3 regions of the Bradyrhizobium sp. MI1.4 genome follow, and region 3 is predicted to be linked to each of the others. Evidence: riboswitches for the same ligand, from Rfam matches in the RefSeq annotation. Region 3 holds a riboswitch; each other region holds the start of a gene.
What was found. Region 3 has a riboswitch for cobalamin ahead of AC0L23_RS24390 (energy-coupling factor ABC transporter permease). Riboswitches for the same ligand answer to the same signal wherever they lie in the genome.
Positions count from the first base shown of each region.

Region 1: linked by a shared signal. The riboswitch ahead of metE (5-methyltetrahydropteroyltriglutamate--homocysteine S-methyltransferase) and the one ahead of AC0L23_RS24390 (energy-coupling factor ABC transporter permease) in region 3 are both predicted to bind cobalamin.
Region 2: linked by a shared signal. The riboswitch ahead of metE (5-methyltetrahydropteroyltriglutamate--homocysteine S-methyltransferase) and the one ahead of AC0L23_RS24390 (energy-coupling factor ABC transporter permease) in region 3 are both predicted to bind cobalamin.

Region 1 is NZ_JBVVPP010000002.1:395,332-405,100, reverse strand. Features, by position in the region: gene AC0L23_RS04180 (helix-turn-helix domain-containing protein) at 1-255, opposite strand, end outside; gene AC0L23_RS04175 (hypothetical protein) at 457-903, opposite strand; gene AC0L23_RS04170 (cytochrome-c peroxidase) at 2,702-3,769, shown strand; gene metE (5-methyltetrahydropteroyltriglutamate--homocysteine S-methyltransferase) at 4,590-6,905, opposite strand; cobalamin riboswitch at 7,005-7,204, opposite strand; gene AC0L23_RS04160 (4Fe-4S binding protein) at 7,990-8,193, opposite strand; gene AC0L23_RS04155 (EAL domain-containing response regulator) at 8,770-9,769, opposite strand, start outside.
Region 2 is NZ_JBVVPP010000002.1:20,791-30,559, forward strand. Features, by position in the region: gene AC0L23_RS02490 (hypothetical protein) at 1-361, opposite strand, end outside; gene AC0L23_RS02495 (cytochrome-c peroxidase) at 2,160-3,227, shown strand; gene metE (5-methyltetrahydropteroyltriglutamate--homocysteine S-methyltransferase) at 4,048-6,363, opposite strand; cobalamin riboswitch at 6,463-6,662, opposite strand; gene AC0L23_RS02505 (4Fe-4S binding protein) at 7,448-7,651, opposite strand; gene AC0L23_RS02510 (EAL domain-containing response regulator) at 8,228-9,442, opposite strand.
Region 3 is NZ_JBVVPP010000025.1:28,955-38,723, reverse strand. Features, by position in the region: gene AC0L23_RS24405 (histidine phosphatase family protein) at 1-465, shown strand, start outside; gene cobT (nicotinate-nucleotide--dimethylbenzimidazole phosphoribosyltransferase) at 466-1,518, opposite strand; gene cobF (precorrin-6A synthase (deacetylating)) at 1,534-2,283, opposite strand; gene AC0L23_RS24390 (energy-coupling factor ABC transporter permease) at 2,329-3,006, opposite strand; cobalamin riboswitch at 3,044-3,263, opposite strand; gene cobA (uroporphyrinogen-III C-methyltransferase) at 3,309-4,040, opposite strand; gene AC0L23_RS24380 (cobyrinate a,c-diamide synthase) at 4,037-5,347, opposite strand; gene cobM (precorrin-4 C(11)-methyltransferase) at 5,347-6,129, opposite strand; gene AC0L23_RS24370 (cobalamin biosynthesis protein) at 6,126-6,494, opposite strand; gene cbiE (precorrin-6y C5,15-methyltransferase (decarboxylating) subunit CbiE) at 6,491-7,672, opposite strand; gene AC0L23_RS24360 (cobalt-precorrin-6A reductase) at 7,671-8,417, shown strand; gene cobJ (precorrin-3B C(17)-methyltransferase) at 8,393-9,127, opposite strand; gene AC0L23_RS24350 (precorrin-2 C(20)-methyltransferase) at 9,124-9,769, opposite strand, start outside.

The DNA.
Region 1 (9,769 bases), on a different contig from region 3:
GGAGATGTTGGGCTGCTTCACGCCGACGAGCTTCGCGGCTTCGGTCTGAGTGATCTCCCGCTCCGCCATCAACCGCTTCAGTGTACAATGAGGGCTGCCTTGAGTTGGTACTCGTCCGCGTTCGGGAGGCGGTTGGCGGGCAACTTCTTCCTCGTGCTCATGATCGGGCTGCGTTTGTTCCGTGTTGATAGCTTCCGCGTCGCGCAGGCGCTGCCATGCGAGGCCAGATCGTCCCATATGCGGATCGGCGGCCAAAAGAGCTGCTGATCGGACCGCGTGAAGGTCAATTTGAACGCTCTACGCGCTCGAGTGCCTTCGGAGTCTTGGCTTAACCTGTTGCGGGTGTGCTCGTCTTGGGGGACGGCATATATCGGCCGGGGACCACATATGTGTGTGCTTAAGAGTATGGACAGTATTCGTGTGCACGCGCCTGCGGAATTCAGCGTAAGACACGCGTCACTTCCATAGAAGAGATTCTGGCCAGTCTGTGAACTCCAACTCGAAGCTACGTAGGCCGGTGGGTTTTGTCGTGAATTTAAGAGTCTTCCCTGAAAGGTCGGCCAATGAACCAGATGCGAATGTGAAAACTGTCGTGCCGGAAGTTGCGACCCCAATGCCTTGCTCGCCTTCCATGCTAGAGAAGTCGGTCGCCTCGGAGAGTTGCCCAAGTGCAACTCCCTCCAGCGCGTGGTGAAATTCCATGGAGGCCAAGTATGTCCCTTTGTCAGCAGCCCACTCGCTGACCGACACTGCTGTGATCCCCGCGTCGGTCAAGAGACCACCTTCGATCCGGCAGCCATATTGAACGGTGAGAATAATCCGCTCATTCCGAACTCCGGCCGGCTCTCGATCGGCGGCAGTGATCGTGCACGCGTACCGCCTTGTTTCCGCAACCGCCCCCATGCCTAGCCCGATCCACTCGAGAGCGGAACATAGTACAAAAGCGAGAGCGGGTCTTATCATTCGACTGCACCTGATCTGAAAAATCGTTCCCTGCTCTGTACAATCTGACGCTACGGGCGATTCAAGCTCCTTCGATCGCTCTGCCGGATCAACGTTACTCAGGTGACTGCGGTGTCGCAGAAGCGAGGCGAGCGGTATCCCCCGGCAGTGCCCTTGGATGGGGCCGGAACGATTTCAATGTCGGTGCGCAGCGGGCAGCACGTCGGTGAACCAAGGCTATGGGCCGAGCTTTTCAGGTCGGCGGCGGCCATGAGAGGCGCGACGGCCCGCGGCGCCGGGGCGCTACATTCCTGACCCAGGCGCAGGCGCTCTGTGAGCGGACGCTATTTAACGCGGAATGCTCCCGCGGCACAGGTCCCAAAATTTTGCTTCACAATCTCAATGTAAAAGGAAACGTGGCCGAGACGAGCCGTTCAAAGGCAGACTGCCGCTCAAGCAGACGCTCTTCGAGCATCTTACGCTGGAGATCATCTAGCTCGCTTTGAAGCCTTCTGCGACAACGCCAAATGTCATTCCGTACGGATCTGATCTCATTCAAGCGATCGTCAATCGAAGCCATCACGGATACCGTATCCAACTTGAACCAGCCATGGACAAGTGCTCAATCACGTCCTTCCTCGCTAAGCCGCCGATAGATCTCAGGACTTGGGCCATCTGCGGACATGATGTCACGACCTCCTCCCAGCGTGTCCTCTTGTATCGGCGTCTTTCAACGCAAGAGCACGAAGTAGCGGTTGCTCCTGCAGAAGTTCAGCTTATTCTGCCCTCACCGCGCAGGATTTCAAAAGCTAGCAGCAGCCCGTGAGTGGGCCGACTAGGTAATCCAACCAACACCCGCCGGATCACGGGGTCACACTCTGGGCAGCCGCGCCTTTCAGACTTGAGCACGGCAATTGCCATGCCAGCGAACCTCAGGTGGAATTGAAACAAGCCATGTTCGGTTCGGAGGCTCGTCCTTTACGAACGAGCCGGGCTTCGCGGCGGCGGCGCGCCAGAGCGGCCCGGATATGAGTCGGAGAGGCTTCAGTCGGCAGGGCTCGGCGAAATCGTGAACGATGCGCACCGCCGGGCGCCTCGGCTCAGTGTCTCGGCCAGCTGCGTAGGTCTTGTTACCGCCGTTCCCGCGTGCGGCCGGCAAGCTGGCAAGCGAACTTCACCACAAGCATCTGCGATCACCTCTAGCCGGGCCTGGCGCCTTGTAGCATCTGTGACACTGAATGTAGTGATCAAACCAAGACATCCGCCTTTGTTTGTTCCTCCGGACCCGTTCTACAACTAAATCAGCAACTTGCATCTCGGACGCAACTGGCATCGCAGTTGCTAATTGTCCAACCACACCGTGAGCGCTGAGCGCGGCCAGCGGTGCAAGACGGATACATCAACTTTGCGGGAGCGTATTGGCCACCCAATCGCTCGATGGAGCACCGATGCGGCCACCGGACAGCTTACTGCTTGCGGCACACTTGTTGTTGTCAGATCGACCTTCACGCCGAACGTTGAGGCGCTAGTCTGATCGACCAACAGAAAGGCCGCGATCTAAGCTCAAAGCGAACTCGCGAATCACATAAGCCCCTCAAGCCCGTGCGTGAACGCCGGCGGCGAGCTCCTCAGAGTCGTACATTTTTGATGCAGCCTCGCTTCAGAGGATCCGCTGCATGCTGCGCCGGACCCTCGAGGAGCGCGTGGCATCGCTTTCGACTGTTTCCTTTTCTAACAATCAGAACTAATGAGGCGGTGTATGAACATGTCGATCCCGGAGCTTCGGGTTGTCGCTGAAGCATCTATTTTAGCTATTGGGCTGCTGATGTCGTCAGGAGCTAACGCCGACGATGATCTGATGAGAAACGCCAAGCAGATCTTCCATCCAATCCCCTCGGTCATTCCTGCGGTAAAAAACAATCCGGTGACGCATGGAAAGGTGGAGCTTGGCAAGATGCTGTTCTTCGATCCGCGGCTATCGGCGAGCGGGGTCATTAGCTGCAATACGTGCCACAATCTCGGCACCGGCGGAGTCGATGCCGGTCCGACCTCCGTTGGTCACGGCTGGAAGGTCGGCCTGCGCCGGGCCCCAACTGTCTACAACGCAGTGTTCAATGCGGCGCAATTTTGGGACGGACGCGCCGCGGACCTCAAGGCGCAGGCCACCGGCCCGGTGCAGGCGAGTGCCGAAATGAATGCGACTCCAGATCATGTGCTCGGTATCTTGAACTCAATGCCCGGCTATGTCTTCTTGTTCAAGAACGCTTTTCCGAACGAAGCGAGGCCGGTCACCTTTGAAAATTTTGCGAAGGCGATCGAGGCTTTTGAAGCGACTCTCATTACACCTGCGGCTCCATTCGATCAGTATCTGGAGGGCAATACACATGCCCTCGATGATCAGCAGAAGTCAGGGTTGGCACTGTTTATGGCGAAGGGATGTTCCTCTTGCCACAATGGTATCAATCTCGGTGGACAGGCCTACTTCCCGTTCGGCGTGATGAAAAAGCCGGACGCAAGCGTGCTTCCGGACGCCGATAAGGGCCGGTTTGCGGTCACCAGGGCGGTCGGCGACGAATATGTCTTCCGCGCGGCGCCATTGCGAAACGTCGCGTTGCGAGCCCCTTACTTTCATTCGGGACAGGTTTGGAGCCTGAAGCAAGCTGTTGCCCTGATGAGTGAAATCCAGCTCGGCACCAAGCTTAGCGATAGAGAGGAAAACGACATTATCTCATTTCTGAATTCGCTGACCGGTCGGCTGCCTAAGATCGAATATCCGATACTGCCGACGCGCACCAACACGACACCAAAGCCTTCAATAGACAGATAGCCTTAGCAGCACCGGCCTCATGCCCTGCCGAACAGCAACAGATGCGCTCCAAGAACCCGGGGTCCCGCAATGACGCCAAAATGAATGATCCCCTGCTGTCACTGATAAGCAGGCACATAAAAAGCCGCCCGGCCGCAATGCGAGGCCGGGCGAAAGTCACGCGGGAGCGACGCTGCTTTCCGCATCGTTCCAGCTTTCGTCGGTAGGGAGGACTACCGGCGATCGACTTACGACGAGGGCACTCGCCGTCAAACAACAAGAAGCGGATATCGCTCTGCACAAGTTAGCGAGCCGCTTGCCTTCCGCTCCTGTCGTAAACTTCAGGACTTGCTCACCACTTGCCAGCTGTCCGGTTGGCACGGGCAGCGCCTTGACGGAGCTGGGATCCATCGCGCAGGCGGTTTGACTGCCGAGCCCTGAAACTCAACCGTCAGTTTGCCGTCACGCGCCAGTATTTTGGCACCGCCGAATACCAGCAAATCTTCCCGAAGACCGCGCGAAGGCGCAAATTAGGTATGAAATTCCGCAAGGGCGGTAAAATAGATTGTTGTGATGGGACGCATCCATGGGATGGATAAATGAAGCGATAGGATCGTGGTTCGCGTCGAGCGCAAGTGACTGGGAATATGTCACCTAATCGGTATGGCCGGCATGCGGTCGTCCGCCGGATTCGAGCTTGTCGCCGCTGTATGCGATCGCCTCCGCCGGGGCAAACCGGCATTCGTAGGCGCTGGAAACTTTGGAAGCTCGCAAGGTTATCGCGAGCTCCCAAAGCGCGTTCATCTTATTCACAGATAGGTTGGCGACACGCTCCGTACGATCATGCCTCGGCCCGCAACTCGCGTGCGGCGGCCACCATATTGACGAGCGCGGGACGCACCTCCTCCCATCTTCGAGTTTTCAGTCCGCAGTCGGGATTGATCCAGAGCTGCCGATCGGAAACCCGCTGCCGCGCCAACACAATCAGCTGCTTGATCTCGGCTGCTGCGGGAATGCGCGGTGAATGAATGTCATAGACGCCCGGCCCGATTTCATTAGGATATTTGTAGCTCTTGAAAGCGTCGAGCAATTCCATTTTGGAGCGCGACGCCTCGATTGAAATGACGTCGGCATCCATTGCTGCGATCGCATCGATGATTTCGTTGAACTCGGAATAGCACATGTGCGTATGGATCTGAGTTCCGTCAGCGACAGCGGAGGAGCAAACACGGAAACTGTCCACTGCCCAATCTAGATAGTCCTTCCACTGCGATTTGCGCAGTGGCAATCCCTCCCGCAACGCAGCCTCGTCGATCTGGATCATGGTCGCTCCAGCCGCCTCAAGGTCGATGACCTCGTCTCGGATCGCGAGAGCGATCTGTCGGCATGTCTCGCTCCGCGGGATGTCGTCACGGACAAACGACCAGTTCAGGATCGTCACCGGTCCGGTCAGCATAGCCTTGACGGGTTTTTTGGTCAGAGACTGCGCATGTCGCCACCATTTAACGGTCATGGGCTTCGGGCGGGAGACATCTCCAAACAGGATAGGAGGACGAACGCACCGCGAGCCATAAGACTGAACCCAGCCGTGCTTGGTGAATGCGAAACCCAACAGCTGCTCGCCAAAGTATTGAACCATGTCATTGCGCTCGAACTCACCGTGTACGAGCACGTCCAGGCCGATATCTTCCTGCCAATGCACGGTATGGGCTGTCTCCGCTTTCAGAAGCTGCTCGTACTGCGTGTCATTCAGCGCTCCCCGCGCATGAGCTGCACGCGCATTGCGGACGTCCGCCGTTTGCGGAAAGGATCCGATGGTTGTGGTTGGAAACATCGGCAATGCGAAGGCGACGCGCTGGACGTCGGCGCGCTGGGTGAACGCACTGCGACGGCGACGCATGCTATCGTCGATCGCGGCCATTCGTCCGGCGACGTTCGCACTGTGGATCTTCGGCGATGTTTCGCGGGTGACGGATGCATCCTCTGAGAGCGTGAGTTCATCGGTCACGTCGGCAGCATGGCCAGCCAGCGCTTTGCCCAATATCGAAAGTTCCTTGATCTTCTGCACTGAGAACGCCAACCACGTCTTCAGATTGGGATCGAGATCGATCTCTAGTTCAATGTCGGTCGGAACATGAAGCAGCGAGCAGGAGGGGGCAATCTGAACACGGTCCCTGCCCAGTTTTTTGACCATAGGAGCAAGTTGGTCGAGTAGCGCCGGCAGATTAGAGCGCCACACGTTGCGACCATCAACGACACCGAGCGAGACCACGAGATCTCTACCTGCTCTGGCGACAATCGCGTCCAACTGGTCAGGTGCACGAACCAGGTCGACATGAACCCCGGCAACGGGCAAGGCCAAGACTGTTTCAAGATTGTCGCCGACACCCCCGAAGTATGTGGCCACCATGATTTTAAGGGCCGGCACGGCCTTAGCGAAATGAGCATAGGCCCGGCGGACAGCGGCCCGAGATGCTTCGTCGACGTCCATCACTAGGCATGGCTCGTCGAGCTGAACCCATTCAGCGCCGCGCGAGGCTAGTTCGCGGAGAACATCGACATAGACGGGGAGGAGTCGATCAAGCAGCGACAGCGGATTGAATGCGGGATTTACGCTTTTGCCGAGCTTCAGGAAAGTGACTGGGCCCACTAGGACGGGCCGCGTCTGATAACCGAGGCTTCTTGCCTCCTCATATTCCTCGATCGGCTTCCGAGAGGCATACTTAAAGATCTGATCCTGGTGAAATTCCGGCACCATGTAGTGGTAGTTCGTATCGAACCACTTCGTCATCTCCTGTGCGGCTACGCCGGGCCCATGCTGAGCGTGACCACCGTCTTGAGCGCCACGCGCCATGGTGAAGTAGGTTTTAAGCGACACAGGACCTTCGTTCCAGCCGTAAACGTCGGGAATGGCGCCAACCATTAGGCTGGTATCGAGCACATGGTCGTAGAGCGAGAAGTCATTCGAAGGAATGACGGTCGCACCGCGGGATTTCTGCCGTGCCCAATTAGCGGCACGAAGTCCACTCCCCGCCTCGAGGAGCTCGGCTTCGCTGGATTTTCCCGCCCAGTAGCTCTCGAGTGCGAATTTGAGTTCGCGTCGTGGGCCGATGCGTGACGTCCCCAGTGTGGCAACGGGAAGCGAAAGGATTGACATAGCTTAGACCCCATGTTGGGGCAAAGGCCATGGCGGACGCAGACAGCGAACATCGCGTGAGCGACAACTGCTTGGCGCACACCGGGACGCCCCGCCCGTGGACGATATCTTGTCGAGGCAGGTCTCCTGGCTCACGGGTCGTCGCTGCTGTCCGGCCTTCCCGAAGCCGCATGGCTTCAGTGACTTCGTTGGACAGCGGCTCGCCGCTTACAGTTGCGGGGGCAGCGCCGGCATTGCACCGGCTTCCCTCTTAGCTCCGGATCAAACGAAATCCGGAGACCGCGACGGCTTGAAATTATGCGCACGAGGATCGATGCGTCAACCTACCGATTCTCGCTGCGACATTGCCCAAGCGATTACGAGCGCACTAGGCGGGTACGACGGTCTTGCTCGCGGCCTGGTGAACACGCCCTGATCCGTGGAGGCTCCGCTTGTGAAATGCATTCGCTCCCTGCTCGCGTAACGGTTGAGCTCCACCACCGGAACGAACCCGGGCCGCTTTCGGTATCTGTGTGATCGCGAGGAGGCGACCTTCCGTCAGCAGCTTTTCGAACCTGCGCGTCAGGAAGGTGCGATCATCCTCGGCCGGCATCCGTTTGGTCACAGCCCACGAGGCTCCCTAAAAATTTCGAAAGCCGGATTGCTCCAGGACCGCACGGATGATCAGGTCGGCTCCTTGGTGTTCGGCGGGCCCGCGACCAGGCACGAGGTCGACCGCTCCGTGAGGTTGGCCAAGATGATCTTCTCGGTGCACTAGGTGTTCACGTGCTGAGCGACTTTTGCGTCGGCTTCGATGCGTCGGTGGCCGCTCGACGCCGGTCTGCCTCGCCTCGACTCGCGGCGAGCGACGATAGGCCTTAACGCGGCCACTGAGCATCGAGGGCCTTGTCCTTGTTCGTGACAAATTCGACGGTGTCCTCCGACAGAGCCCTTTGAGGGGTTCCTCGGAGTCGCTCAGCGCCTTAAGCTCATAACGATGTTAATCGACCTCGATGCGCCCCATGCGGTCGTGGTCTCCTCAAGGTCCCACATCTACAACTTCGTTCGCGAAATCGAGCGATGAGGCCTTTTGGTCGCGGGCTGCCTATCCTGTCTTGGACGGGACACAGGTGTCAGGGACCGGACAGACCACCGCGCATTGCGGCGTGTCGCAATGGCCCTCGCACTCCGTACATTTTTTGGCATCGATAACGTAAATGTCGCGCTTCAGACTGATCGCCGCGTTGGGACACTCGAACTCACATGCGCCACAAACGGTGCATTGCGAAGCGACGATCTTGTAAGCCATGCCTTCCGACTCCTTAGGCGAGCGATGCCATGGGCGATCCCTTTCAAATGCCGTGCCAAACGCAGACGCGCTCAATGTTGGGCAATTTGCCCAATTCGGCTGTCCCGGGTCTGAGACCGTGTTGCATCTGCGACAGCAACAGGTCGCTTCAATTTCAGGCTACGAGCCCTCGGGCCCTCTTGCGAGAGTCAGTCGCGACTTGACGCTGGAAGCGTCCGTCGGTTTGTTTGGCACGTCAGCGCGGGGGCAAGCGAGGCTGACGCTTCCTCAACCGGCGACGGCAAAAACCGCCAACGGACGCAGGTCTACGTTGGATCTCGGCAAACCTCCGGTCACACACCCCGACTGGAGGTTTGTGCAAGCCTCGCTCATGGCTGCAACGCTAGCTGCGCGGAGGACTCGCTGGAGGCTTGCCAAAACGGGCTTGTGGTATAACAAGCTTCGGAGGGAAATGAAGTGGCGGCGGGACGAGCGACACTGGCCTTGCAGACCGAATTGCACTCAGCCTCATGCCTGGTGCCGAGTAGGCATGGCGGTGCTCGTGAGCGTCGCTTGGCCGCACTCAGCCACTCGCAACTATTTTAGACCAGCTGGAGCAGGGTTGAAAGATGACTGTGCAAATTGCTTCAGTGGCATGGCTTTTCCGAACAGATGGCCCTGCGCAAGGTCGAAGCCGAGTTCGGCCACGGCAATTAGGTCAGCCTGGCTCTCCACACCTTCGGCGACGGTGCGCACATTGTACTCTTTGGCTAGATCGACGATATGGCGGCACACCGTTCGCTTGAGGGGCCCATTCGCGCAGCCGCCGACGAACTGACGATCCACTTTCAATTTCATGAACGGGAATTTTGTCCTCCCCATCAGCTGCGGCCAATTGGCACCGACATTGTCGATTGCAAGGCCAATGTTGTGAAAGCGAACCTCACGCGCAACCTCGACCAGGAGATCTAGGTTCTGGATCGCTTCCACGCTCTCGATTTCAATCGTCAAACCGCCGAAAGCGGCGTGCGACGGCATGCGCCGACAGAGATCGCGTACTGCCTGCGGGTCAATCAGGAATGCTGCCGGGAGATTGATGGAGAGATCGATCGAAGTTTGCTGCTCCAGAAGATACTGCCAATCCTTGATCGCGCGGTCGATCACGAACTGCGACAAGTTCCTAAAATGCGGATCGTGAGGTTCCGGGATGAAATAGGCCGGTGGAACAACGCCCCAGGTCGGGTGCCGCATTCGCACATGCGCCTCGGCGCCGCGGCGGCTAAGGGTACACGCGTCAAACTTCGGCTCATACCAGAGCTCAAGCCAGCCAGCGTGTAAGGCTTCTCCGACATGGACCGCGGGACGGGGCGCCGGCTCTCTTGGCAAGAGCATGCCGATCCGATCGCGCAACGTCTCGGCTGCAAACGGCGCCCTGAGCGGCGGCAGCATAGCAAGTCCATATTCACTGCCGACCTGCTGCACTGCCGCCATGATGATCGACTCGCGCGCTCCGAACGCCAGCACTCGGCCTGCAAATTCTTCGCGCACCAGTATCTCGAGCAATCGTCCAGGCTCGATGCGGTCCGAGCCAATGCCG
Region 2 (9,769 bases), on a different contig from region 3:
TCTTCCCTGAAAGGTCGGCCAATGAACCAGATGCGAATGTGAAAACTGTCGTGCCGGAAGTTGCGACCCCAATGCCTTGCTCGCCTTCCATGCTAGAGAAGTCGGTCGCCTCGGAGAGTTGCCCAAGTGCAACTCCCTCCAGCGCGTGGTGAAATTCCATGGAGGCCAAGTATGTCCCTTTGTCAGCAGCCCACTCGCTGACCGACACTGCTGTGATCCCCGCGTCGGTCAAGAGACCACCTTCGATCCGGCAGCCATATTGAACGGTGAGAATAATCCGCTCATTCCGAACTCCGGCCGGCTCTCGATCGGCGGCAGTGATCGTGCACGCGTACCGCCTTGTTTCCGCAACCGCCCCCATGCCTAGCCCGATCCACTCGAGAGCGGAACATAGTACAAAAGCGAGAGCGGGTCTTATCATTCGACTGCACCTGATCTGAAAAATCGTTCCCTGCTCTGTACAATCTGACGCTACGGGCGATTCAAGCTCCTTCGATCGCTCTGCCGGATCAACGTTACTCAGGTGACTGCGGTGTCGCAGAAGCGAGGCGAGCGGTATCCCCCGGCAGTGCCCTTGGATGGGGCCGGAACGATTTCAATGTCGGTGCGCAGCGGGCAGCACGTCGGTGAACCAAGGCTATGGGCCGAGCTTTTCAGGTCGGCGGCGGCCATGAGAGGCGCGACGGCCCGCGGCGCCGGGGCGCTACATTCCTGACCCAGGCGCAGGCGCTCTGTGAGCGGACGCTATTTAACGCGGAATGCTCCCGCGGCACAGGTCCCAAAATTTTGCTTCACAATCTCAATGTAAAAGGAAACGTGGCCGAGACGAGCCGTTCAAAGGCAGACTGCCGCTCAAGCAGACGCTCTTCGAGCATCTTACGCTGGAGATCATCTAGCTCGCTTTGAAGCCTTCTGCGACAACGCCAAATGTCATTCCGTACGGATCTGATCTCATTCAAGCGATCGTCAATCGAAGCCATCACGGATACCGTATCCAACTTGAACCAGCCATGGACAAGTGCTCAATCACGTCCTTCCTCGCTAAGCCGCCGATAGATCTCAGGACTTGGGCCATCTGCGGACATGATGTCACGACCTCCTCCCAGCGTGTCCTCTTGTATCGGCGTCTTTCAACGCAAGAGCACGAAGTAGCGGTTGCTCCTGCAGAAGTTCAGCTTATTCTGCCCTCACCGCGCAGGATTTCAAAAGCTAGCAGCAGCCCGTGAGTGGGCCGACTAGGTAATCCAACCAACACCCGCCGGATCACGGGGTCACACTCTGGGCAGCCGCGCCTTTCAGACTTGAGCACGGCAATTGCCATGCCAGCGAACCTCAGGTGGAATTGAAACAAGCCATGTTCGGTTCGGAGGCTCGTCCTTTACGAACGAGCCGGGCTTCGCGGCGGCGGCGCGCCAGAGCGGCCCGGATATGAGTCGGAGAGGCTTCAGTCGGCAGGGCTCGGCGAAATCGTGAACGATGCGCACCGCCGGGCGCCTCGGCTCAGTGTCTCGGCCAGCTGCGTAGGTCTTGTTACCGCCGTTCCCGCGTGCGGCCGGCAAGCTGGCAAGCGAACTTCACCACAAGCATCTGCGATCACCTCTAGCCGGGCCTGGCGCCTTGTAGCATCTGTGACACTGAATGTAGTGATCAAACCAAGACATCCGCCTTTGTTTGTTCCTCCGGACCCGTTCTACAACTAAATCAGCAACTTGCATCTCGGACGCAACTGGCATCGCAGTTGCTAATTGTCCAACCACACCGTGAGCGCTGAGCGCGGCCAGCGGTGCAAGACGGATACATCAACTTTGCGGGAGCGTATTGGCCACCCAATCGCTCGATGGAGCACCGATGCGGCCACCGGACAGCTTACTGCTTGCGGCACACTTGTTGTTGTCAGATCGACCTTCACGCCGAACGTTGAGGCGCTAGTCTGATCGACCAACAGAAAGGCCGCGATCTAAGCTCAAAGCGAACTCGCGAATCACATAAGCCCCTCAAGCCCGTGCGTGAACGCCGGCGGCGAGCTCCTCAGAGTCGTACATTTTTGATGCAGCCTCGCTTCAGAGGATCCGCTGCATGCTGCGCCGGACCCTCGAGGAGCGCGTGGCATCGCTTTCGACTGTTTCCTTTTCTAACAATCAGAACTAATGAGGCGGTGTATGAACATGTCGATCCCGGAGCTTCGGGTTGTCGCTGAAGCATCTATTTTAGCTATTGGGCTGCTGATGTCGTCAGGAGCTAACGCCGACGATGATCTGATGAGAAACGCCAAGCAGATCTTCCATCCAATCCCCTCGGTCATTCCTGCGGTAAAAAACAATCCGGTGACGCATGGAAAGGTGGAGCTTGGCAAGATGCTGTTCTTCGATCCGCGGCTATCGGCGAGCGGGGTCATTAGCTGCAATACGTGCCACAATCTCGGCACCGGCGGAGTCGATGCCGGTCCGACCTCCGTTGGTCACGGCTGGAAGGTCGGCCTGCGCCGGGCCCCAACTGTCTACAACGCAGTGTTCAATGCGGCGCAATTTTGGGACGGACGCGCCGCGGACCTCAAGGCGCAGGCCACCGGCCCGGTGCAGGCGAGTGCCGAAATGAATGCGACTCCAGATCATGTGCTCGGTATCTTGAACTCAATGCCCGGCTATGTCTTCTTGTTCAAGAACGCTTTTCCGAACGAAGCGAGGCCGGTCACCTTTGAAAATTTTGCGAAGGCGATCGAGGCTTTTGAAGCGACTCTCATTACACCTGCGGCTCCATTCGATCAGTATCTGGAGGGCAATACACATGCCCTCGATGATCAGCAGAAGTCAGGGTTGGCACTGTTTATGGCGAAGGGATGTTCCTCTTGCCACAATGGTATCAATCTCGGTGGACAGGCCTACTTCCCGTTCGGCGTGATGAAAAAGCCGGACGCAAGCGTGCTTCCGGACGCCGATAAGGGCCGGTTTGCGGTCACCAGGGCGGTCGGCGACGAATATGTCTTCCGCGCGGCGCCATTGCGAAACGTCGCGTTGCGAGCCCCTTACTTTCATTCGGGACAGGTTTGGAGCCTGAAGCAAGCTGTTGCCCTGATGAGTGAAATCCAGCTCGGCACCAAGCTTAGCGATAGAGAGGAAAACGACATTATCTCATTTCTGAATTCGCTGACCGGTCGGCTGCCTAAGATCGAATATCCGATACTGCCGACGCGCACCAACACGACACCAAAGCCTTCAATAGACAGATAGCCTTAGCAGCACCGGCCTCATGCCCTGCCGAACAGCAACAGATGCGCTCCAAGAACCCGGGGTCCCGCAATGACGCCAAAATGAATGATCCCCTGCTGTCACTGATAAGCAGGCACATAAAAAGCCGCCCGGCCGCAATGCGAGGCCGGGCGAAAGTCACGCGGGAGCGACGCTGCTTTCCGCATCGTTCCAGCTTTCGTCGGTAGGGAGGACTACCGGCGATCGACTTACGACGAGGGCACTCGCCGTCAAACAACAAGAAGCGGATATCGCTCTGCACAAGTTAGCGAGCCGCTTGCCTTCCGCTCCTGTCGTAAACTTCAGGACTTGCTCACCACTTGCCAGCTGTCCGGTTGGCACGGGCAGCGCCTTGACGGAGCTGGGATCCATCGCGCAGGCGGTTTGACTGCCGAGCCCTGAAACTCAACCGTCAGTTTGCCGTCACGCGCCAGTATTTTGGCACCGCCGAATACCAGCAAATCTTCCCGAAGACCGCGCGAAGGCGCAAATTAGGTATGAAATTCCGCAAGGGCGGTAAAATAGATTGTTGTGATGGGACGCATCCATGGGATGGATAAATGAAGCGATAGGATCGTGGTTCGCGTCGAGCGCAAGTGACTGGGAATATGTCACCTAATCGGTATGGCCGGCATGCGGTCGTCCGCCGGATTCGAGCTTGTCGCCGCTGTATGCGATCGCCTCCGCCGGGGCAAACCGGCATTCGTAGGCGCTGGAAACTTTGGAAGCTCGCAAGGTTATCGCGAGCTCCCAAAGCGCGTTCATCTTATTCACAGATAGGTTGGCGACACGCTCCGTACGATCATGCCTCGGCCCGCAACTCGCGTGCGGCGGCCACCATATTGACGAGCGCGGGACGCACCTCCTCCCATCTTCGAGTTTTCAGTCCGCAGTCGGGATTGATCCAGAGCTGCCGATCGGAAACCCGCTGCCGCGCCAACACAATCAGCTGCTTGATCTCGGCTGCTGCGGGAATGCGCGGTGAATGAATGTCATAGACGCCCGGCCCGATTTCATTAGGATATTTGTAGCTCTTGAAAGCGTCGAGCAATTCCATTTTGGAGCGCGACGCCTCGATTGAAATGACGTCGGCATCCATTGCTGCGATCGCATCGATGATTTCGTTGAACTCGGAATAGCACATGTGCGTATGGATCTGAGTTCCGTCAGCGACAGCGGAGGAGCAAACACGGAAACTGTCCACTGCCCAATCTAGATAGTCCTTCCACTGCGATTTGCGCAGTGGCAATCCCTCCCGCAACGCAGCCTCGTCGATCTGGATCATGGTCGCTCCAGCCGCCTCAAGGTCGATGACCTCGTCTCGGATCGCGAGAGCGATCTGTCGGCATGTCTCGCTCCGCGGGATGTCGTCACGGACAAACGACCAGTTCAGGATCGTCACCGGTCCGGTCAGCATAGCCTTGACGGGTTTTTTGGTCAGAGACTGCGCATGTCGCCACCATTTAACGGTCATGGGCTTCGGGCGGGAGACATCTCCAAACAGGATAGGAGGACGAACGCACCGCGAGCCATAAGACTGAACCCAGCCGTGCTTGGTGAATGCGAAACCCAACAGCTGCTCGCCAAAGTATTGAACCATGTCATTGCGCTCGAACTCACCGTGTACGAGCACGTCCAGGCCGATATCTTCCTGCCAATGCACGGTATGGGCTGTCTCCGCTTTCAGAAGCTGCTCGTACTGCGTGTCATTCAGCGCTCCCCGCGCATGAGCTGCACGCGCATTGCGGACGTCCGCCGTTTGCGGAAAGGATCCGATGGTTGTGGTTGGAAACATCGGCAATGCGAAGGCGACGCGCTGGACGTCGGCGCGCTGGGTGAACGCACTGCGACGGCGACGCATGCTATCGTCGATCGCGGCCATTCGTCCGGCGACGTTCGCACTGTGGATCTTCGGCGATGTTTCGCGGGTGACGGATGCATCCTCTGAGAGCGTGAGTTCATCGGTCACGTCGGCAGCATGGCCAGCCAGCGCTTTGCCCAATATCGAAAGTTCCTTGATCTTCTGCACTGAGAACGCCAACCACGTCTTCAGATTGGGATCGAGATCGATCTCTAGTTCAATGTCGGTCGGAACATGAAGCAGCGAGCAGGAGGGGGCAATCTGAACACGGTCCCTGCCCAGTTTTTTGACCATAGGAGCAAGTTGGTCGAGTAGCGCCGGCAGATTAGAGCGCCACACGTTGCGACCATCAACGACACCGAGCGAGACCACGAGATCTCTACCTGCTCTGGCGACAATCGCGTCCAACTGGTCAGGTGCACGAACCAGGTCGACATGAACCCCGGCAACGGGCAAGGCCAAGACTGTTTCAAGATTGTCGCCGACACCCCCGAAGTATGTGGCCACCATGATTTTAAGGGCCGGCACGGCCTTAGCGAAATGAGCATAGGCCCGGCGGACAGCGGCCCGAGATGCTTCGTCGACGTCCATCACTAGGCATGGCTCGTCGAGCTGAACCCATTCAGCGCCGCGCGAGGCTAGTTCGCGGAGAACATCGACATAGACGGGGAGGAGTCGATCAAGCAGCGACAGCGGATTGAATGCGGGATTTACGCTTTTGCCGAGCTTCAGGAAAGTGACTGGGCCCACTAGGACGGGCCGCGTCTGATAACCGAGGCTTCTTGCCTCCTCATATTCCTCGATCGGCTTCCGAGAGGCATACTTAAAGATCTGATCCTGGTGAAATTCCGGCACCATGTAGTGGTAGTTCGTATCGAACCACTTCGTCATCTCCTGTGCGGCTACGCCGGGCCCATGCTGAGCGTGACCACCGTCTTGAGCGCCACGCGCCATGGTGAAGTAGGTTTTAAGCGACACAGGACCTTCGTTCCAGCCGTAAACGTCGGGAATGGCGCCAACCATTAGGCTGGTATCGAGCACATGGTCGTAGAGCGAGAAGTCATTCGAAGGAATGACGGTCGCACCGCGGGATTTCTGCCGTGCCCAATTAGCGGCACGAAGTCCACTCCCCGCCTCGAGGAGCTCGGCTTCGCTGGATTTTCCCGCCCAGTAGCTCTCGAGTGCGAATTTGAGTTCGCGTCGTGGGCCGATGCGTGACGTCCCCAGTGTGGCAACGGGAAGCGAAAGGATTGACATAGCTTAGACCCCATGTTGGGGCAAAGGCCATGGCGGACGCAGACAGCGAACATCGCGTGAGCGACAACTGCTTGGCGCACACCGGGACGCCCCGCCCGTGGACGATATCTTGTCGAGGCAGGTCTCCTGGCTCACGGGTCGTCGCTGCTGTCCGGCCTTCCCGAAGCCGCATGGCTTCAGTGACTTCGTTGGACAGCGGCTCGCCGCTTACAGTTGCGGGGGCAGCGCCGGCATTGCACCGGCTTCCCTCTTAGCTCCGGATCAAACGAAATCCGGAGACCGCGACGGCTTGAAATTATGCGCACGAGGATCGATGCGTCAACCTACCGATTCTCGCTGCGACATTGCCCAAGCGATTACGAGCGCACTAGGCGGGTACGACGGTCTTGCTCGCGGCCTGGTGAACACGCCCTGATCCGTGGAGGCTCCGCTTGTGAAATGCATTCGCTCCCTGCTCGCGTAACGGTTGAGCTCCACCACCGGAACGAACCCGGGCCGCTTTCGGTATCTGTGTGATCGCGAGGAGGCGACCTTCCGTCAGCAGCTTTTCGAACCTGCGCGTCAGGAAGGTGCGATCATCCTCGGCCGGCATCCGTTTGGTCACAGCCCACGAGGCTCCCTAAAAATTTCGAAAGCCGGATTGCTCCAGGACCGCACGGATGATCAGGTCGGCTCCTTGGTGTTCGGCGGGCCCGCGACCAGGCACGAGGTCGACCGCTCCGTGAGGTTGGCCAAGATGATCTTCTCGGTGCACTAGGTGTTCACGTGCTGAGCGACTTTTGCGTCGGCTTCGATGCGTCGGTGGCCGCTCGACGCCGGTCTGCCTCGCCTCGACTCGCGGCGAGCGACGATAGGCCTTAACGCGGCCACTGAGCATCGAGGGCCTTGTCCTTGTTCGTGACAAATTCGACGGTGTCCTCCGACAGAGCCCTTTGAGGGGTTCCTCGGAGTCGCTCAGCGCCTTAAGCTCATAACGATGTTAATCGACCTCGATGCGCCCCATGCGGTCGTGGTCTCCTCAAGGTCCCACATCTACAACTTCGTTCGCGAAATCGAGCGATGAGGCCTTTTGGTCGCGGGCTGCCTATCCTGTCTTGGACGGGACACAGGTGTCAGGGACCGGACAGACCACCGCGCATTGCGGCGTGTCGCAATGGCCCTCGCACTCCGTACATTTTTTGGCATCGATAACGTAAATGTCGCGCTTCAGACTGATCGCCGCGTTGGGACACTCGAACTCACATGCGCCACAAACGGTGCATTGCGAAGCGACGATCTTGTAAGCCATGCCTTCCGACTCCTTAGGCGAGCGATGCCATGGGCGATCCCTTTCAAATGCCGTGCCAAACGCAGACGCGCTCAATGTTGGGCAATTTGCCCAATTCGGCTGTCCCGGGTCTGAGACCGTGTTGCATCTGCGACAGCAACAGGTCGCTTCAATTTCAGGCTACGAGCCCTCGGGCCCTCTTGCGAGAGTCAGTCGCGACTTGACGCTGGAAGCGTCCGTCGGTTTGTTTGGCACGTCAGCGCGGGGGCAAGCGAGGCTGACGCTTCCTCAACCGGCGACGGCAAAAACCGCCAACGGACGCAGGTCTACGTTGGATCTCGGCAAACCTCCGGTCACACACCCCGACTGGAGGTTTGTGCAAGCCTCGCTCATGGCTGCAACGCTAGCTGCGCGGAGGACTCGCTGGAGGCTTGCCAAAACGGGCTTGTGGTATAACAAGCTTCGGAGGGAAATGAAGTGGCGGCGGGACGAGCGACACTGGCCTTGCAGACCGAATTGCACTCAGCCTCATGCCTGGTGCCGAGTAGGCATGGCGGTGCTCGTGAGCGTCGCTTGGCCGCACTCAGCCACTCGCAACTATTTTAGACCAGCTGGAGCAGGGTTGAAAGATGACTGTGCAAATTGCTTCAGTGGCATGGCTTTTCCGAACAGATGGCCCTGCGCAAGGTCGAAGCCGAGTTCGGCCACGGCAATTAGGTCAGCCTGGCTCTCCACACCTTCGGCGACGGTGCGCACATTGTACTCTTTGGCTAGATCGACGATATGGCGGCACACCGTTCGCTTGAGGGGCCCATTCGCGCAGCCGCCGACGAACTGACGATCCACTTTCAATTTCATGAACGGGAATTTTGTCCTCCCCATCAGCTGCGGCCAATTGGCACCGACATTGTCGATTGCAAGGCCAATGTTGTGAAAGCGAACCTCACGCGCAACCTCGACCAGGAGATCTAGGTTCTGGATCGCTTCCACGCTCTCGATTTCAATCGTCAAACCGCCGAAAGCGGCGTGCGACGGCATGCGCCGACAGAGATCGCGTACTGCCTGCGGGTCAATCAGGAATGCTGCCGGGAGATTGATGGAGAGATCGATCGAAGTTTGCTGCTCCAGAAGATACTGCCAATCCTTGATCGCGCGGTCGATCACGAACTGCGACAAGTTCCTAAAATGCGGATCGTGAGGTTCCGGGATGAAATAGGCCGGTGGAACAACGCCCCAGGTCGGGTGCCGCATTCGCACATGCGCCTCGGCGCCGCGGCGGCTAAGGGTACACGCGTCAAACTTCGGCTCATACCAGAGCTCAAGCCAGCCAGCGTGTAAGGCTTCTCCGACATGGACCGCGGGACGGGGCGCCGGCTCTCTTGGCAAGAGCATGCCGATCCGATCGCGCAACGTCTCGGCTGCAAACGGCGCCCTGAGCGGCGGCAGCATAGCAAGTCCATATTCACTGCCGACCTGCTGCACTGCCGCCATGATGATCGACTCGCGCGCTCCGAACGCCAGCACTCGGCCTGCAAATTCTTCGCGCACCAGTATCTCGAGCAATCGTCCAGGCTCGATGCGGTCCGAGCCAATGCCGAGCAGGATCAGATCAGGGAACTCCGTGCGGAGTACATGCGGCAACTCATCAGCAGTCCTGCATTCGCTGATAACAAATCCCATATCCTCCAGCACATCCCGTAGAAAGGCGCGCAGATGCCGCTTGCCGACGGCCAGGCATGCCCGCGGCCGCACCTTACGTTGCCCGAAGATTACAGGTTTCCGTCTGACCAGTTCGGCCTGCCCATGTTCCATCGCAACCACTCCCGTTCCGTGACGGTGCCTTAAACGAGGAGCGAAGGTCCAAACAAGCTGTGCTTCCCGATATCTTTCGATTGTTCGAGATAAGCTTAAGATAGTGCATTAGTGTGCAAAATCTTTCGCGATCTTGCTCAGACGATTTTATCGGGCGCACGCGTATGATACCTGTCGCGCTTCGCGCAACTTTGTACGATGTCGTACGCGAGGTGGGAATCTCTCCTTCGGACGGACCGAGCTGACGCTCTATGGCGCTGCGATCATCGTGGCGCACGATTTATTGAATAGAGTAGTTCGTGAGCGACGATCGGCAATCACTCTTAC
Region 3 (9,769 bases):
CTGGAGGCGCTGCGCCAGCGCTTGCCGCGGGACGCCGCGAGCTATGCGAGCCCGTCGCGGCGCACCGTCGAAACGGCCCGCGCGCTGGGACTCGAGCCGCTGCAGCTGGACGAATTCAGCGAGCAAGACTTTGGCGACTGGACCGGCCGTCGGCATGACGAACTCGCCGCGACCGGTGGCGAGGCCTATGCACGGTTCTGGAGCGATCCGGCGCGCGGACGGCCGCCCGGCGGCGAAAGCTTTGAGGAACAGGTCGCGCGGGTCCGCCTGGGTTTGTCGAAGATCGGCACCGGGGCCGCAACGCTCGTCGTGCATTCCGGCACGATCCGGGCGGCGCTGTGCATCGCGCTCGACCTGACGCCACAAGCGGCCCTGCGCTTCATGATCGATCCGCTGTCGCTGACCAGGATTGACCGGCTCGCGACCGGCTGGCGCGTCGTCTCCGTCAATCAGCGGACGATTTGATCAGGCCGGACGATCAGGCACATTGGCCTGCGCAAAGGTCGCCATGCCGTTGTGGAGCGCGCAGGCCGACCGCACCAGCGGCAGCGCGATGGCCGCGCCCGATCCTTCGCCGAGCCTGAGATCCAGGCTGATCAGCGGCTGCACGTTCAGCGCGCGCAGCACCAGCCGATGCCCCTGCTCCGCCGACTGGTGCGAGGCCAGCAGGAACAGCTGGCACGAAGGGTTGAGCCGCACCGCCGCCAGCGCCGCGACCGACACGATGAAGCCGTCGATCAACACGGGGATGCGGTGCTGTGCAGCCGCGATAACGGCACCGCAGATGGCGGCGATCTCGAGACCGCCGACGGCGCACAGGATCTTTTCGGGCGCAGCGCCCGCAACGTCATGGCGTGCGATTGCAGCGTCGATCACCCGCGCCTTGTGCACACGGCCGGCCGCGTCGATGCCGGTACCGCTGCCCGCGATCTCCGCGGCGCTCACGCCGAGCAAGCCGGCCGCGATCGCCGCCGATGTCGTGGTGTTGCCGATGCCCATCTCGCCGAAGATCAGAAGATCGGGCTGCCCGGCCTGTGCGCGCGTCACCGCACGTCGGCCGGCTTCGAACGCAAATGCCAGCTCCGTGGGGGTGAGCGCAGCTTCGACGCTGAAATCGCGCGTACCGCTGCGCGGCTTGTCGGTCACGATTCCAGCCATCTCCTCCTGCGCCAGCGTGCCGGCGTCGACGACCTCCAGGCTGGAGCCCAGCTCACGCGCCAGCACCGAGATTGCGGCACCGCCGGAGGCGAAGTTCGCCAGCATCGCGATCGTCACTTCCTGCGGATAGGCCGAGACGCCCTGCGCGACGATGCCGTGATCGCCGGCGAAGATGATGATCGGCACCCGCGCCGCGCGCGGCTGCTCGGTTGCTTGCAGGCCCGCAAGCTCGATCGCGAGCTGCTCGAGCAGGCCGAGCGCGCCGGTCGGTTTCGTCAGTTGCGCCTGCCGCGCCACCGCCGCCTCGCGGTGGACTGCGGAGATGTCGGGGCATTGTTGGGTGACCCATTCGGGGAGCATGCTGCCTCGCTTGCCTCACAGCCTGCGCTTGAGGATGTAACTGTCCATGATCCAGCCGTGCCGTTCGCGCGCCTCTTGCCGCACGGCGACGATGCGCGGGCCGATCTCGGCCAGCGCGCCGGACATGACGATCTGATCGGGCATGCCGAGATAGGCCCCCCACCAGATGTGCAGGCCCGCCGGATCAAGCGACTCGAATGCCGTGCCGCCGTCGAGCATCACCACCACGGTATCGACACCTTGCGGCCAGCCGCCATCGCGCAAGCGGCGTCCGGTCGAAACTAGAAAGGGCTCGCCGATGTCGTTGAGCGGCAACGCATGCGCCGCACACAGCGCCTGGATCGAGGTGATGCCGGGCACGACCTCGATCTTTGGCGAGGGATTGAGCCGCCGCGCAATGCGCAGCGAGGAATCATAAAGCGAGGGATCGCCCCAGATCAGCAGCGCGACCTTGCCCTCTCCTTCGAGATGATCCCCGATCGTCTGCGACCAGACGGCGGCCACGGCATCATGCCAATCGTCCACGCCCTTGCGATAGTCCGCTTCAGCGGCGTCCCGCACGGGCAGATCGAACTCGGCAATGCGGGTCGTGTCGCTGGTGAGCACATCGGCGCAGATCGTCCGCCTGAGATCGGCGAGGTCGGACTTGGCCGTCCCCTTGCGGGGGATCAGGACGAGATCGGCCGCGTTGATGGCAGTAATCGCGGCACGCGTGAGCTGCTCGGGATCGCCGCAACCGATGCCTATCAGAGAGAGCGTGAGCATGGTGGCTGCGAAGGGCGGCCATCATGGCCGCCCGTTCGCTTGTCTCTAGGCCGCGTTGTGCAAACGCGGCGTGACGAGGCCGGGCGCGGTGACGCCGCGCAGCGACTTTGCCAGCGCCAGCACGCCGAGATCGGCGAGCGGCTCAATCACGATGACCAGCGCATAGGACGCCGCGAAGGTCGCGATGTTGGCGAGGTTGGTCGCGCCGAAGCCGGAGCCATAAATCGCCCAGAACGCCACCCAGGCGATGACGCCCGCCTGATAGGTCGTCGAAAGCGCCAGCGCCTGGCGGTACTTCAGATCGACATAGGCCGTGTTGCTCGAAATGATCCGCGTGGCGATCGCCTGGATTCCGAACAGCGGCACCAATAGCGTGGTGACGTTCATGCCATATTGGGGCAAGTCGGGCGGCTCGAAGAAGATGCCCTGGAACAGCAGGCCAAACGCGAGGCCGAAGGCCGCAGGCGCCGCGCCAAACAGCAGGAACAAGGTCGAGCCGAGGATGAAGTGCACTTCGGAGACGCCGACCGGGAAGTGCGGCAGGATCTCGAAGAAGATAAACACAAGTCCCGTGGTGGCGAGCGTCCGCGCCGCGAACGACGTGATGCCCTGCTCGCGCACGGTCTCAACCGCGAGCTTCAAGGCAACGCCGCCGACGGCAATGCCGGTTGCATAACTCAGCACGAGCTTGGCGTCCGAGACTAGTCCGGGTTCGATATGCATGGCTCAGATCCTTCTTGCCGTCACACCCGACGGCCTTGGCCTCAAAACATGCACGGCCGGTCTCCTGGCTCGCGGTTCACTGGGAGTCTCCGGCCTTCCCGGGCCTCGCGGCCCAGTGGCTGATCGAAGTCCCTCACCGCTTACAGTCGCGGGGGCGGCTGGGGTTTTGGGCGCCGCAACTGGGTCCGCCCATCCCCATTCCCGATTATGCTCCGGCGCTTTGCGCCGCGTCGAGCACCATGCGTCTCCTGTGTGCCTCTTTCGCCGGCCGGGCGTCAAGGGGCAACGGGCGGACGAGGCAGTCATGACGGATAATTCCCCGCCAGCGCGCCGAACAGGATGACGGCCGCCGTGGAGGCCGCTCCGCCCCGCGCAAGCTGCTCGGCAAGTTCCGAAATGGTGGTGCGGACCAGCCGCTCATCGGGACGGCCGAGCGATTCGGCAAACAACGCCGGCGTGGTTGGGGCGAGCCCGTGCTCGATCAATTTGACGACCAACGCCGGAAACGTCCGCCGGCCCATATAGACCACGGTTGTCGCCTCCGGATCGGCCAGCGCCGCCCAATTGAGATCTGGCGGCAGCTCGCCGGTGACGTCCGCCCCGGTCACGAACTGCACGCGGCGCGAGGTGTGACGCCGGGTCAGCGGAATGCCGGCTTGCGCGGCGGCGACACAGGCCGAGGTGACGCCGGGAATGATCTCGTAGCCGATGCCCGCTTCGCGCAGCGTCTCGAGCTCCTCCTCAAGCCGGCCAAAGATGCCGGCATCGCCCGACTTCAATCGCACCACGCGCGCGCCTGTCACGGCATAGTCGACCAGCAGGCGGTTGACATGGTGCTGCTTGGTCGAGGCCCGCCCTGCCCGCTTTCCCACCGCGACGAGATTGGCGCCGGGCCGGGCCAGATCGAGGATCGCGCCTGAAGCAAGATCGTCATAGAGCACAACGTCGGCCTCGCGCAGCCGCGCTGCACCCTTGAGCGTGAGCAGCTCGGGATCGCCGGGCCCGGCGGAGACAAAGGAGACAAAACCGCTCACCGGTCCTCCGCGATCAGATGGAAGAACGTGCCGGTGGCTTGTCCCCGCCGCGAGCCGGTCTCGGCAATGACCGCACCTGTCGCGTCGTGCACGACCGCCAGCGCCGTGTCGGGCTGCGCGACTATGGTCGAATAGTGGAATTCATGGCCACGCAGGCGTGCACCCGCCTGATGACCCGGCATCGGCGCGGCGAGCTCGGCCAGACGATAGCCCAGATGCATGCGGCGCTTGGCAAAGCTCGTCTCCAGGCCGAGCAGGCCCGTCATCTCGTGGCTGATGCCATCGGCGTCGGTCAAAGCGGTGCCCAGCACCATATAGCCCCCGCATTCGCCGTGCACCGGGCGCGTCTCGGCGAAGGCGCGCAATCCGCTGCGGAAGCGCGCATTGGCAGCGATCCTGCCGGCCTGCAGCTCGGGATAGCCGCCAGGCAGCCAGCACACATCGGCGACCGGATCAGGGGCTTCATCGGCGAGCGGCGAGAATGTCGAGATCTCCGCACCCGCCGCGCGCCACGCTTCCAGCATGTGCGGATAGACGAAGGAGAACGCGGCATCACGGGCAAGCGCAATGCGCTGGCCGGGCGGCGTCACGTTGACGCCGCTTGCGGCAGGTTGCGGCGACCAGGTGGCCGCCGAACGCAGCACCGCGTCGAGATCGACATGCTCGGCAACGAAGCGCGCGGCCTCGTCGATCAGCTTGCCGATTTCCGCCTGCTCCTCGGCCTGCACCAGTCCGAGATGCCGCTTCGGCAGGCTGATCTCGGCATGGCGCGGCAGCGCGCCGAATACGGCGATGCCGGCATCCAGCAGCGCGCGCCGCACGAGGGCTTCGTGGCGCGGGCTGGCAACGCGATTGAGCACGACGCCTGCAAGGCGCACACCGGGGCGGTAGTCGCGAAGGCCCGCCGCGATCGCGGCCGCCGTTTGTGCCTGTCCTGAGGGATCGATCACCAGCAGCACCGGCCAGTCCAGCATCTCCGCGATGTCGGCGGTCGCCCCGGTGCCGCAGACGCCACGCGCGGCGACGCCGTCGAACAGACCCATCGAGCCTTCGGCCAGCACGACATCGGCGTCAATGCCGCGACTGACGAGATGCGAGATTGTCCCGCGATCCATCGCCCAACTGTCGACATTAACCGAGGCGCGTCCCGTCGCGGCGGCATGAAACGCGGGATCGATGTAATCGGGGCCGCTCTTGAAGCACTGCACCCGCAATCCGCTGTTGCGCCAGGCGCGAGCAAGCGCCAGCGTCAGTGTGGTCTTGCCGACGCCGGAGGCCGGCGCGGAGATAACGAGCCCTGCCGCCATCACGACACCTCCGGAAAGCGCGGCTCGGCGCCGACCGGCCGATAGCGGCGGTCATAGTCGGCAGCATAGAGACGGCTCTCGGAAAAATCCGCCGAGCCCAGCGTCTTGCCGACCAGGATCAACGCGGTGCGCTCCATCTCGCCCCCGACCGCAGCGTCGAGTGTTGCGAGCGTGGCGCGGATGATGCGCTGCTCGGGCCAGCTCGCACGCCAGACGATCGCGACCGGGCAATCCGCGCCATAATGCGGCGTCAGCTCAGCGACGACCTTGTCGAGCAGATGAATCGACAGATGGATGGCGAGCACCGCGCCGGTGGCGGCGAAGGCGGCAAGCTTCTCGCCTTCGGGCATCGCGCTGGCGCGGCCCGGCGTGCGCGTCAGCACCACGGTCTGGGCAAGGCCGGGCAGCGTCAGCTCGGCCTCCAGCGCAGCCGCGGCGGCCGAGAAAGAGGGAACGCCGGGCGTGACCGTGTAGGGAATGTCGAGCGTGCGCAGGCGGCGGAGCTGTTCGCCCATCGCCGACCAGATCGAGAGATCACCGGAATGCAGCCGCGCAACGTCCTTGCCATCGGCATGGGCGGCGGCGATCTCCGCGACGATCTCATCGAGCGACAGCGGCGCGGTGTTGACGATCCGCGCCCCGGGCGGGCAATGCGCCAAGACGCCCTCGGGCACAAGTGAGCCAGCATAGAGGCAGACCGGACAGGCGGCGATGAGATCGCGGCCGCGCAACGTCAGCAAGTCAGGAGCGCCTGGCCCTGCCCCGATGAAATGCACCGTCATGCGCCGTCTCCTTCCGCGATCGCCGCGGTCGCGGTGCGATCCTGCGAGACCACCCGCGTCGCAATCAATCGCGCGCGAGGTCCGGCCGCTGCGAGCGCCGCCGCCTCGGCAACCGATCCCGTCCCGAACTTTTCCACGACGAGCTTTGACTGCGTCGGCGTGTCGATGCCAACAAGCACTTCGGCGGCAACCGCCTTGATCGGCAAGCCGCATTCGCGCGCGAGCTGCTTCAACACCTCCTCGTCGGCCTTATCGCTGACCGTCGCCACTGCTGCGAGGCCTTCGGGACCACCGGCCGCCAGAAGCGCCTCACGCAGCGAGGCCAGCGTGACGTCCCGCTTGAATCCGAGCCCGGCGACCTTCATCGGACCGCGCTCCATTGCACCACGGGCCGCACGGCCTCCCAGGACCGGTAGCGGCCGAGCGAAGCGGCATGCGCAATCTCGACCCGCATCAATTCGCCGCCGTGGCGCTGGTGCAGCTCACCGAGCAACGCTTCCGTCTCCAACGTTACTGAATGCGCGACCAGCCGCGTACCGGGCGAGAGCCGCGGCCAGATGGCGTCGAACATCGCGATGTCGAGACCGCCGCCGATGAACACGGCGTCAGGCCCGTCCAGCGTAGCAAGGGTTTCAGGCGCTTTTCCCGCGATGACTGTGATCCGATGTGCCAACCCGAACGCCGTCGCATTGCTGCGAATGTTCGCTGCGCGATCCTCGCGCGCCTCGACGGCGATCGCGGTGCCCCCGCACAGCGTCCACTCGACCGAGATCGAGCCCGAGCCCGCACCGATGTCCCATAGCCGTTCACCGGGACGCGGCGCCAGCGCCGAAAGCGCGAGCGCACGGACCGGACGCTTGGTGATCTGGCCGTCATGGACGAAGAGTTCGTCCGATAGTCCCGAGCTGTGGGGGATGCCCTGCGCGCCCGCCGCCTCAACGGCTACCGCGACCAGATTTCCGGCAAGATCGCCTGCGAAGCTGTCGGCGCGATGCGCGTTGATCCTTTCGCGCGGCCCGCCAAGCGCAGCGAGTGTCCAGAATGCCGAGGCACCCCATCCGCGCGCCGTCAGCCATTTCGCGAGATCGCCTGCCGCCTTTGCGTCGCGCACGAGACAAATGATGCGTGCCCCTCGCGCCAGGTGTGGCACGAGACGCTCGAATGGCGCGGCGTGGAGACCGAGACAGGCAACGGATTCCAGACGCCAGCCAAGCCGCGCAGCAACGAGCGAGAATGTCGAGGGAGCCGCATACGCGATCCATTCGTCGCCATGGAGCTTCTCGGCGAGGCTCGCGCCGGCCCCGTGCCAGAACGGATCGCCGGAGGCGAGCACCGCCGTCGGGCGACCACGGCAGCTCAACACGATTTCTGCATCGAACGGCACCGGCCATGGACGGCCGCGCCCGGTTATGCCGGCGAGTGCAAGATGCCGTTCACCGCCAAAGACAGTTTCGGCATCATCGAGCGCCTTTCGGCTTGCCTGGGACAGCCCGGCAAGGCCATCTTCGCCGATACCGATGATGGTCAGCCAGGGATCAGCCATGACGCGCGCCCTCATTCTGGGCGGAACGGCCGACGCGAGCCTGCTCGCGGCGGAGATCGCGCGCGCCGGCGTCGATGCCGTGTATTCCTATGGCGGCCGCACCCGTGCGCCCGCCGGTCAGCCGTTGCCGACGCGGATCGGCGGTTTTGGCGGCGCAAGCGGACTTGTCGATTACATTGGTCGGGAACACATCACGCATGTAATCGACGCGACGCATCCCTTTGCCGCCGAGATGAGCCGCAATGCGGTCGCGGCATGTGCGGAAACCGGCACGCCGCTGATCGCTCTCGAGCGAGCGCCCTGGACCAAAGCGCCCGGCGACAACTGGATCGAAATACCTGATGTCGACGCCGCGGTCGCCGCACTGCCTGAAATGCCGGCAAATGTGTTCCTCGCCATCGGCCGCCAGCACATCGCGCCGTTCGCGACCAAGCCGCAGCACGCCTACACGCTGAGATTCGTCGATCCGCCCGATGCGCCGCTGCCCTTCGCCGCGGACGTCATCGTGTCGCGTGGGCCGTTTACGCTTGAGGGCGAACTGGAGATGCTGCGCGCGCGAGGCATCACCCGGATCGTCGCCCGCAATTCCGGCGGCGACGGCGCGCGCGCCAAGATCGACGCCGCCCGCAGGCTCGGCCTGCCCGTGATCATGATCTCGCGGCCGCAACTGCCGGAACGCTTGCGGGTCGAGAGCGTGGCCGAGATCATGCAGTGGCTCGGTCATCGGGCCTGCCTCGGCGCATAGACCCAGCGGCCGACGCGGCGTGTCTGCGAGTTGCCGACGATCACCAGCGTGCGCATGTCGGCCATCTCGGGCCGGGCTTCGTTCAGCCTGACGGTCTCGATCTTTTCGTCGGCGGCGCTGATCGCGCGCGCGAAAATCACAAGACGGTCGCCACAGCCGGCCTCGTTCAGCACCGCGAGCGCACGGCCAAATCCTTCCGGCCGGCTCGCCGAGCGCGGATTGTACATCGCGATGGCAAAATCGGCTTCCGCGGCGAGCCGCAGGCGCTTCTCGATCACCGCCCACGGCTTGAGATTATCGGAGAGATTGATCGCGCAGAAATCATGGCCGAGCGGTGCGCCGGCGCGCGCGGCAGCCGCCAGCATCGCAGTGACGCCGGGCAGCACGCGGATCGGCAGCTCCTGCCATTGCGGCGCCTGTTCGAGCGCCTCGAACACGGCGGACGCCATCGCGAAGACGCCGGGGTCGCCGGAGGACACGATGACGACTTGGCCGCCTTCGGCCGCGAGCCGCAGCGCCTCGCTCGCGCGCTGCAGCTCTTCGCGATTGTCGGAAGGATGCAAAGTGAGCCCTGCCCGCGCTGGCACGCGCGCGACATAGGGCGCGTAGCCCAGAATGTCGGTCGCGGCGGCAAGCGCGGCGGAGACCTCGGGCGTCACCAGCGCAGCGCTGCCCGGGCCGAGGCCAGCGATGGTCAGCGTGCCCGTCATTCGGCGGCGTCCGGATGCCGGCCCTTGCCGTGCACGAGCACGATCGCAAAATAGGGGCAGTCGGCGGCGTCGATCTCCGCAAGCCGCACCACGCGCTCGCCCGGCATGGTGCCGCGCTCGACCAGCCACGCATCGTCCAGCCGTCCGGCGGCAGCGAGCGCGCGGCGCACTTTCGCGAGATTGCGCCCAGTCTTCATGATCACGAGCGCATCGGAATCGCGCATGCGGCGTTCGAGCTCGTCCTCGGCGAGCGTGCCCATGAGCACCGTCGTCACGTCGTCGCCGAGCGCAATCGGCTGTCCCACGCCATTCCAGCAGCCGACCATGCCGGGAATGCCGGCGATCACCTCGATCTCGACGCGGCCCTGCAGGCGCATGTGCAGATGCATGAAGGAGCCGTAGAAGTAAGGATCGCCCTCGCAGAGCACGACGACGTCGACCGCGCGCGCCAGCCGCGCCAGTCGCTCCGCCCATTCGTCGTAGAAGCCGGCAAGCAACTGGACATATTCAGGCGTGTCGAAGGCGATCTCGGTCGTAACAGGATATTCCATCGGATATTCGGTGACGTCGGCAGCCAGCATGCCCTCGACGATGCGGCGCGCCTGGCCGGGCCGGCCCTTTTTGCGGAAATAGGCGACATGC